One region of the Streptomyces sp. NPDC001843 genome, then DNA from elsewhere that is predicted to be linked to it. Evidence: riboswitches for the same ligand, from Rfam matches in the RefSeq annotation. Region 1 holds a riboswitch; each other region holds the start of a gene.
The links. Region 1 has a riboswitch for thiamine pyrophosphate ahead of ACFYZQ_RS33150 (thiamine ABC transporter substrate binding subunit). Riboswitches for the same ligand answer to the same signal wherever they lie in the genome.
Positions count from the first base shown of each region.

Region 1 (3,265 bases):
GTGCGCCAGCAGGATCGCCCACACGGTGGTGTCCAGCCGTACGCCCCACAGGTCGTCGAGCAGCCCGCCGTGTCCGACGAGCGCCAGGAAGGCGGCTCCGGCCACGACGGTCGGCAGCACGAACGGCACCGTGACCACGGCCCGCAGCACCTGCCTGCCGGGGAAGTCGAGACGGGCGAAGACGTAGGCGGCGGGCAGCGCGAGCAGCAGGGTGAGCGCGGTGGAGGCGAGCGCCTGCCAGACGGTGAACCACAGCACATGGCGGATGTCGGGCTGGGTGACCACGTCCGCGATCCGCCCGAACCGCCAGGCGCCGTCCACTTTCAGCCCGCGCGCGACGATCGCGGCCACGGGCCAGGCGAAGAACACGGCGAAGAACGCGACGGGCACGGCCATGAGGCCGAGCCGCACCGCGTTCCCGCGCGCGCCCCTGCGCGGTGTTACCGCAGTACGAGTGACGTCCACGACTTGACCCACTGGTCACGGTTGGCGGAGATCTTGCCGGGGGCCATGGTCTCCGGATCGGCGGCGGCCGGTCCGTACTTGGTGAACTCGGCGGGCACGGCGGCGCCCCTGACGACCGGGTAGACGAACATGTTCAGCGGCATGTCCTGCTGGAATTCCTTGGAGAGCAGGAAGTCGATGAACGCCTTGCCGCCCTTGGTGTTCTTCGCGTTGCTCAGCAGCCCCGCGAACTCGATCTGCCGGAAGCAGGTGCCCGTCGACACACCGGTCGGGGCGGTGCTGGGCCGCTTCTTGGCGTAGATCACCTCGGCGGGCGGGGAGGAGGCGTACGACACGACGAGCGGCCTGTCGCCGCCGGCCTTCTTCCCTTCGGAGGAGCCGGAGAACTCCTGGTAGTAGGCCTGCTCCCAGCCGTCGACGACCTTGACGCCGTTGGCCTTGAGCTTCTTCCAGTAGTCCGGCCAGCCCTGGTCGCCGAACTGCGCGGCGCTGCCGAGCAGGAACCCGAGGCCGGGTGAGGAGGTGGCGGCGTTCTCGGTGACGAGGAGGTTCTTGTACTCGGGCTTGGCCAGGTCGGCGAAGGACCGGGGCGGGGCCAGCTTGTGCCGGGCGAAGTACGCCTTGTCGTAGTTGACGCAGATGTCGCCGTAGTCGACCGGCGTGACCCGGTCCTTGCCCTTGTCGAGCTGATATCCGGCGCCCACCGTGTCCAGGCCCTTGGCCCGGTAGGACTGGAACAGCCCGTTGTCGAGGGCCCGTGAGAGCAGGGTGTTGTCAACGCCGAAGAGGACGTCTCCCTGCGGGTTGTCCTTGGTGAGGATGGCCTTGTTGACGGCCTGGCCGGCGTCGCCGCTCTTGAGGACCTTGACCTTGTACCCGGACTTCTTCTCGAAGTCCGCGAGCACGCTCTTGGACACGGCCCACGAGTCGTGGCTGACGAGGGTGACGGTCTTGGAGTCCGTCGACCCCTTGGTGCCGGACGCCCCGCACCCCGTCAGAGCGGACAGCCCGACGAGGCCGAGCCCGACGGCCGCGGCCACGAACGTCTTGTGGTGCACTGGATGTCCTCCTGGGGTTGGCCAGGAAGAACGCTGCCCCGCCCGGAACGTCCGGGCAGGGCACAACAGCTTGAGTGGGTGACCGAACTTCCTACCCAGAATGACCTGGGCGAGGTTCAGAGGGTCTGCGGCCCGTCTGCCGCACTCTCAGCGCTGTGGCGCTCCCCTGTCGGAATATGAAGATGTGATGTGGCCAGATCCTATCGCTCCGTGGCCGCCAGCTGACCACAGGCCCCGTCGATCTCCTGCCCACGGGTGTCCCGGATGGTGACGGGCACACCATGCGCGGCAATGGCCTCCACGAACGCCTTCTCGTCCTCCGGCCGGGAGGCGGTCCACTTCGAGCCGGGCGTGGGGTTCAGCGGGATGAGGTTGACGTGCACGGGCCTGCCCTTGAGCAGCCGCCCGAGGCGGTCGCCGCGCCAGGCCTGGTCGTTGATGTCCCGGATCAGCGCGTACTCGATGGACAGCCGGCGCCCGGACTTCTCGACGTACTCGAACCCGGCGTCGAGCACCTCGCGCACCTTCCAGCGCGTGTTCACGGGAACGAGGGTGTCGCGCAGTTCGTCGTCGGGCGCGTGCAGCGAGATCGCGAGGCGGCACTTGAAGCCCTCGTCGGCGAACCGGTGGATCGCCGGGACGAGCCCGACGGTGGACACGGTGATGCCGCGCTGGGACAGCCCCAGCCCGTCCGGCGCGGGGTCGGTGAGGGCCCGGATGGCGCCGACGACCCGCTTGTAGTTGGCCAGCGGCTCCCCCATCCCCATGAAGACGATGTTGGACAGCCGCGCCGGACCACCGGGGACCTCGCCGTCCCTGAGCGCGCGCATCCCGTCGACGATCTGGTGGACGATCTCGGCGGTGGACAGGTTCCGGTCGAGCCCCGCCTGCCCGGTCGCGCAGAACGGGCAGTTCATCCCGCACCCCGCCTGCGAGCTGATGCACATCGTCACCCGGTCCGGGTACCGCATCAGCACCGACTCGACGAGCGTCCCGTCGAACAGCCGCCACAGCGTCTTGCGGGTGGTCCCCTGGTCGGTCGACAGATGCCTCACCACCGTCATCAACTCCGGCAGCAGCGCCTCCCGCAGCTTGCCGCGCGCCCCGGCGGGGATGTCGGTCCACTGCTCCGGGTCGTGCGCGTACCGCGCGAAGTAGTGCTGTGAGAGCTGCTTGGCACGAAACGGCTTCTCCCCGATCTCGGCCACCACGTCCTTGCGCTCGGCGGGCGTGAGGTCGGCGAGATGCCGCGGCGGCTTCTTGGCTCCGCGCGGGGCGACGAAAGTGAGTTCTCCGGGTGCAGGCATAACCCTTCCAGTGTGGCAGATCAACTCCGGGCCCCCAGGCCGGAGCGGGGTGGGGGCGGTCACCCGTGGGTGCTGTCTGTCAGCGTTGGTCGGCTTCGGACGGCCCGGACCCGGCCCCGACCGCTGCGAGGTGGATGCCGGGCTATAGTCGCAGGGTCGCGAAAAACGACGTCTCGCGGGTCCACCCGCCGGGCATCGCACATACATCGATGCAGATGGTTCTGATCGGTGAGCGTCTCCTGCCGAGACCGGACATCCCGTCCGCTCACGGCGCTGTCCATCGCCGACGCGTGTCGGCGCTACAGAGGAGCGCACCATGCAGAAGACCATCGCCATCGTCGGAGCGGGACTGGGCGGGCTGACGCTCGCCCGGGTGCTTCAGGCTCACGGTGTCGCCGCGACGATCTACGAGGGTGAGGCTTCGGCGACGAGCCG
Region 1 is NZ_JBIATQ010000016.1:89,628-92,892, reverse strand. Features, by position in the region: gene ACFYZQ_RS33155 (ABC transporter permease) at 1-396, opposite strand, end outside; gene ACFYZQ_RS33150 (thiamine ABC transporter substrate binding subunit) at 441-1,523, opposite strand; TPP riboswitch at 1,594-1,701, opposite strand; gene rlmN (23S rRNA (adenine(2503)-C(2))-methyltransferase RlmN) at 1,724-2,830, opposite strand; gene ACFYZQ_RS33140 (FAD-dependent oxidoreductase) at 3,147-3,265, shown strand, end outside.

Region 2 (3,265 bases), on a different contig from region 1:
CTCCTGCTGAAGGTCGATGTTCTCCTTGATCTTGTGCATCGGGACGTGGCCCGGGCCCTCGATCATGGTCTGTACGTGGAAACGCTTGGCAACCCGGTTGAGTTCCCCGAGAGTTCGCAGTTCCGCGAACTGCGCCTCGTCGTTGGCGTCCGCGATCGATCCGGGCCGGAGGCCGTCGCCCAGCGAGTACGTGACGTCGTAGGCGGCGAGGATCTCGCAGAGCTCCTCGAAGTTCTCGTACAGGAACGACTCCTTGTGGTGCGCCAGGCACCACGCCGCCATGATCGAGCCGCCGCGCGAGACGATCCCGGTCTTGCGGTTCGCGGTCAGCGGCACGTATGCCAGGCGCACACCGGCGTGGACGGTCATGTAGTCCACGCCCTGCTCGGCCTGCTCGATGACCGTGTCCTTGTAGATCTCCCAGGTCAGTTCCTCGGCGCGGCCGTCGACCTTCTCCAGCGCCTGGTAGAGCGGCACCGTGCCGATCGGAACGGGGGAGTTGCGCAGCACCCATTCGCGCGTGGTGTGGATGTTGCGGCCGGTGGACAGGTCCATGACCGTGTCGGCGCCCCAGCGGGTCGCCCAGGTCATCTTCTCGACCTCCTCCTCGATGGAGGAGGTCACCGCCGAGTTGCCGATGTTGGCGTTGACCTTCACCAGGAACCGCTTGCCGATGATCATCGGCTCGATCTCCGGGTGGTTGACGTTGGCCGGCAGCACGGCCCGGCCCGCCGCGATCTCCTCGCGGACGACCTCTGGGGAAACGTTCTCCCTCAGGGCCACGAACTCCATCTCGGGTGTGATCTCGCCACGACGGGCGTAGGCGAGCTGCGTGACCGCCTTGCTGTCGCGCCCCCTGCGCGGCTGACGGGGTCGTCCGGGGAAGACCGCGTCGAGGTTGCGCAGGCCGCCCCGTGGCGAGGTGTGCTTGATCCCGTCGTCCTCGGGGCGGGCCGGCCGGCCCGCGTACTCCTCGGTGTCGCCACGCGCGATGATCCAGTTCTCCCGCAGCGGCGGCAGGCCCCTGCGGACGTCGGTTTCGACGAGTGGATCGGTGTACGGGCCGGAGGTGTCGTACAACGTGACCGACTGCCCGTTGGTGAGGTGCACCTGACGGCCCGGCACGCGCAGGTCGGGGCGTGATCCCTCGACATACCCCTTGTGCCAGCCGATGGACTTCCCGGCCTCCTGGCCGTCGGAGATCTGCGTGGAGGCAGGCGTGCGTACGTCCTTGTTGGTCATGAGACCTACTCCCTACGCCGGCATTACCCGGTAACAGGTTCGGCGGTCGACGCAGCGGTTTCCGTCGGTCGGTGCTTCTTGTGAGACATCACTCGACTGAATGACGTTCCACGTGAAACATCGCAAAGACAGAGGTCAGCGCCCTCTCAGCCCGTTGCTCCGAGCTCCCGCGTGTGCAAAGGTGCCTCCACGCTAGCGTCATGTGTGGCGCGGTGAACAGTGCGCCTTGTGCCCTTCTTGCAATGATCGGGCGGTGACCACGACACACGAGCCTCAGCATCCGCCGGGGCACACGCACACGACCGGTGAGGGACACGGGCACTCACACAGTCACAGCCATGGACCGGCCGCACCCGTCTCGAAGCATCTGCGCAAGGTCATCGCCGCCGTCCTGATCCCGTTCACCGTGGCGGTCGTGGTCGGGCTCGTGGTTCTGTGGCCCGGCGGTGCCCCGCCCCACAAGCGGACCGGGGTCGGATTCGACCGGCAGACCCAGCAGGCCACGGTCACCAGGGTCATCGAGGTCAGCTGCAACTCGGTGAACGCCTCCGGCGGCAGCGCGGCCGGAGACACCTCGACGGGCGGGGGCGGTTCGGCGCAGCAGGAGGGGAGCAGTACCTGCAAGAAGGCGACGGTCCGGGTCGACACCGGCAAGGACAAGGGCCGCACGTTCATCGAGATCGTGCAGCCGGACCAGTCGCGGCAGTTGCACGAGGGCGAGAAGGTCGTGGCCGCCTATGAGCCCTCGGCGCCGAAGGACCTGCAGTACTCGGTCACCGACGTCAACCGGCGCATGCCGATGGCGCTGCTGGCGGGGATCTTCGCACTCGCCGTCGTGGTCGTCGGGCGGATGCGCGGTGTCATGGCACTGATCGCGCTGGCCATCAGCTTCCTGGTCCTCGACTTCTTCATCGTGCCCGCGATCCTGCAGGGGTCGGATCCGCTGACCGTGGCGGTGGTCGGCTCCAGCGCCATCATGCTGATCGCGCTGTACATGTGCCACGGCCTCTCCGCCCGGACCTCCGTGGCGGTCCTCGGCACGTTGATCTCGCTGTCGCTGATCGGCGTTCTCGGCAAGCTCTTCATCGGCTGGGCCGCGCTGACCGGCAACACCGATGACAGCACCGGCCTCATCCACGGCCTCTATCCGTCGATCGACATGAGCGGTCTGCTGCTCGCCGGTGTCATCATCGGCTCACTTGGTGTGCTGGACGACGTGACGGTCACGCAGACCTCGGCCGTGTGGGAGCTGCACGAGGCGAATCCGTCGATGGGGTGGCGTGGACTGTACCGTGCGGGCATCCGCATCGGCCGCGACCACATCGCGTCCGTGGTCAACACGCTCGTGCTTGCCTACGCGGGTGCCGCGCTGCCGCTGCTGCTGCTGTTCTCCATCGCGCAGAGCAGCGTGGGCACGGTCGCCAACAGTGAGCTGGTGGCGGAGGAGATCGTGCGCACGCTGGTGGGCTCGATCGGCCTCGTGGCTTCCGTGCCGGTCACCACCGCCCTCGCGGCGCTGGTGGTGGCGGCAGACCGCCCGGTGCAGGGGACTGCGGCGGCCGCCGCGGCCCCGTCGGCTCCGGTGCGCGGCGGCCGGGGCCGACGCCGGAAGCGGTGAGCTCAACTGGCCGGCCTGGTACGGAGAAGCGTTACTGCTCCGTGCCGACGTGGGGCGCCGGAGGACCTGGCGCTCTGGCCGTAACGCTTCATCCGGCGCTCTGCTCCTCGGCGAGGATACGGTCCAGGGCTTCGTCGAGGTGGGCGTCGAAGTCGGCGAGCGCTCCCTCCTGGCCCAGCGGCACCAGCTTGTCCGTACGGTCGAGGAAGGCCACCAGCGGGGGCGTGGAGGAGCGGAACAGGGCCTGGTCGGCGCCGACCTGAAGCCGGATCAGAACCTCGCCCAGCGCCTCGGAGCCGGCGGGTGCGATGCGGACATCACCGTCGCCGCAGGGCCGGCCCACTCCGTCGATCAGCAGCTCACGTCCGAAGGCCCAGGTCACCGGTGCGTCACCGGGAAGGTGGA
Region 2 is NZ_JBIATQ010000003.1:559,932-563,196, reverse strand. Features, by position in the region: gene thiC (phosphomethylpyrimidine synthase ThiC) at 1-1,242, opposite strand, end outside; TPP riboswitch at 1,235-1,423, opposite strand; gene ACFYZQ_RS11080 (YibE/F family protein) at 1,496-2,860, shown strand; gene ACFYZQ_RS11075 (SsgA family sporulation/cell division regulator) at 2,949-3,265, opposite strand, start outside.
Region 2: linked by a shared signal. The riboswitch ahead of thiC (phosphomethylpyrimidine synthase ThiC) and the one ahead of ACFYZQ_RS33150 (thiamine ABC transporter substrate binding subunit) in region 1 are both predicted to bind thiamine pyrophosphate.

Region 3 (3,265 bases), on a different contig from region 1:
TTGTCCCAGTGGTGGACGAGCAGCCGCTCCCCGTACCGGCGGGAGGGGAAGGAGGCGCAGTCGCCGACCGCGTACACGTCGGGGGCCGAGGTTCGCAGGTGTTCGTCGGTCACCACCTCGTGGTGCGTGCCGAGCTCGATGCCGGAGCCGGCCAGCCACGCCGTGGCGGGACGGGCACCGATGCCGACGACGACGGCGCCCGCGGGCAGCCGCGAGCCGTCGTCGAGCACCACCGCGCCCGGCTCGACGCGCTCCACGCGCGCGTGCGTGCGCAGCACCGCGCCGCTGTCGGCGTACCAGGACGCCATCGGCGCGGCCACCTCGGCCGGGAGCGCGCCGGCGAGCGGGCGGTCCGCCGCCTCCACGACCGTCACCGCGCACCCCGCCTCACGGGCCGCCGTGGCGAACTCGGCACCGATCCAGCCGGCGCCGACGACCACGATGTCGTGCTGCCGGGCGAGCACCGGCCGCAGCCGCTCGGCGTCGTCGAGGGTGCGCAGGAGGTGCACGCCGGGCACGCCCTCCGCGCCGGGCAGCCGGATCGGTTCGGCGCCGGTGGCCAGCACCAGGACGTCGTACGGCACGGGCCCGGCCTCGGTGTCCAGCTCGTGGTCCGCGGGGCGCACGCCCAAGGCCTCGCGGCCGAGCCGGAGTTCGATGCCGAGCGCCTCGAAGTCCACGTCGAAGGCGGAACCCTCGGCCTTGCCGAGCAGCACGGCCTTGGACAGCGGGGGCCGGTCGTAGGGCTGGTGGGGTTCGGCGCCGATCAGCGTCACGGTGCCCTTCAGGCCCTGTTCGCGCAGGGCGACCGCGGTCTGCACGCCGGCCATGCCCGCTCCGACCACGACCACTCGCCGCGTCTGTGACGTGCCCTGTTCCCGCGTCTCCCGCGTCTGCTCGCTCACTCGATCACCATAGTCAACTGACTGTGCGTCAGTCAGGGGGCGTGCTCAGTGACCTGCTCCACAACGCTCGTCCCGGCTCCCGACTGCGATTCCCACGCCCAGGCCTCCTCCAGCCGCACCCGTCCGTCGGGCAACTCGGCCACGGTCGACGCGCAGCGCCCGGAGGAGGTTGTTCCGTCCCGTTTGAGTTGCACGTACCGGAAGTCCAGCCGGTCGCCCTCGCGCGTGCCCACCAGGTACCCGCGTACGACGTCCCCACCCGCGTACTCGGCCCAGATCTCGCCGTCCTTCTCGTGGTAGGAGAAGCGGGTGCGCGTGCCCACCTGGCCGGGGGCCTGGTCGGCGACGGGCGCGAGGACGAGGCCGTCGAGCGAACGGGCCATGAGCTGAGGCCTCCTTACGAGTCCGGTGCCCTGAGGGCTAGGGTGGCCACCGTAAAGCACTCGCGGGAGCCCGGACGCACCGGGCTGAGAGGGAGGCTGGCGGCCTCCGACCGTACGAACCTGATCCGGGTCATGCCGGCGAAGGGAGGGGCTCGACGCCCATGTCGTCACGTACATCGGACGTCCTCGTCATCGGGGGCGGGATCATCGGGCTGGTCACGGCCTGGCGCGCCGCGCAACGCGGGCTGGCCACGGCCGTGGTGGACCCGGAGCCGGGCGGAGGGGCCGCGCAGGTGGCGGCGGGGATGCTGGCCGCCGTCACGGAACTGCACCACGGCGAGCACACACTGCTCGGCCTGAACCTGGCCTCGGCCCGCCGCTACCCGGACTTCGCGGCCGAGCTGACCGACCTCACCGGCCTGGACCTCGGCTACCGCAGGTGCGGCACGCTCGCCGTCGCGCTGGACGCCGACGACCGCGCCCACCTGCGCGAACTGCACGCCCTGCAGCACCGCTCGGGACTGGAGTCGGAGTGGCTGTCCGGTCGGGAGTGCCGGCGCCTGGAGCCGTTGCTCGCGCCGGGCGTGCGCGGCGGGCTGCGGGTGGACCGCGACCACCAGATCGACCCGCGCCGGCTGGCGGCCGCGCTGGTCGCCGCGTGCGAGCGGGCCGGGGTGGTCTTCCACCGGGCGTGGGCCGAGCGCTTCGACGTCGTACGGGACCGGGCGGCCGGTGTCACCACCGCGGACGGCGACGCGCTGGGCGCGGGCCAGGTGGTGCTCGCGGCGGGCAGCCTGAGCGGGCGGCTCGCGGGCCTGCCGGGTGACCTGCTGCCGCCGGTACGGCCGGTGAAGGGGCAGGTGGTACGGCTGACCGTGCCCGAGCGGTACGCGCCGTTCCTGAACCGGACCGTACGGGCCGTGGTGCGCGGCAGCCATGTGTACCTGGTGCCCCGGGAGAACGGCGAGCTGGTCGTCGGGGCCACCAGCGAGGAAGTGGGCTGGGACACGACGGTGACCGCCGGCGGGGTGTACCAGTTGCTGCGCGACGCGCACGAGTTGGTGCCCGGCATCACCGAACTGCCGCTCACCGAGACCCGGGCCGGGCTGCGTCCCGGCTCCCCCGACAACGCGCCGTTGCTCGGCCCGACCGGTCTGGACGGGCTGCTGCTGGCAACCGGGCACCACCGCAACGGCGTGCTGCTCACCCCGGTCACCGGCGACGCCCTGGCACAGGCCCTGACCACCGGCGAACTGCCCGAGGAGGCACGCCCGTTCACCCCGAAGCGCTTCAGCACGGCACTCATGGAGCAGCCCGTATGAACATCTCCGTCAACGGGGAGCGCCGGGAGGTCGCCCCGGGTACCGCTCTCGACACCCTCGTGAAGTCCCTCACGGCGGCGCCGCGCGGAGTGGCCGCCGCGCTCAACGAGACCGTCGTCCCGCGCGCGCAGTGGCCGGCCACGGCCCTGGCCGAGGGCGACCGCGTCGAAGTCCTGACCGCCGTGCAGGGAGGCTGACCATGGCAGACGACCCCTTCGTCATCGACGGTACGTCCTTCACGTCCCGTCTGATCATGGGTACGGGCGGTGCGCCCAGCCTCGAGGTACTGGAGCGGGCGCTGGTCGCCTCCGGCACGGAGCTGACGACCGTGGCGATGCGGCGGGTGGATCCTGGCGTGCACGGGTCGGTGCTGTCAGTGCTGGAGCGGCTCGGTATCCGGGTACTGCCGAACACCGCGGGGTGCTTCACCGCCGGGGAGGCCGTGCTCACCGCCCGGCTGGCCCGGGAAGCGCTGGGCACCTCACTGGTGAAGCTGGAGGTCATCGCCGACGAGCGCACGCTGCTGCCGGATCCGGTGGAGCTGCTGGACGCGGCGGAGACGCTGGTCGACGACGGGTTCACGGTGCTGCCGTACACCAATGACGATCCCGTGCTGGCGCGGAAGCTGGAGGACGTCGGCTGCGCCGCGATCATG
Region 3 is NZ_JBIATQ010000001.1:301,700-304,964, forward strand. Features, by position in the region: gene ACFYZQ_RS01380 (NAD(P)/FAD-dependent oxidoreductase) at 1-851, opposite strand, end outside; gene ACFYZQ_RS01385 (hypothetical protein) at 938-1,288, opposite strand; TPP riboswitch at 1,341-1,452, shown strand; gene thiO (glycine oxidase ThiO) at 1,450-2,610, shown strand; gene thiS (sulfur carrier protein ThiS) at 2,607-2,807, shown strand; gene ACFYZQ_RS01400 (thiazole synthase) at 2,810-3,265, shown strand, end outside.
Region 3: linked by a shared signal. The riboswitch ahead of thiO (glycine oxidase ThiO) and the one ahead of ACFYZQ_RS33150 (thiamine ABC transporter substrate binding subunit) in region 1 are both predicted to bind thiamine pyrophosphate.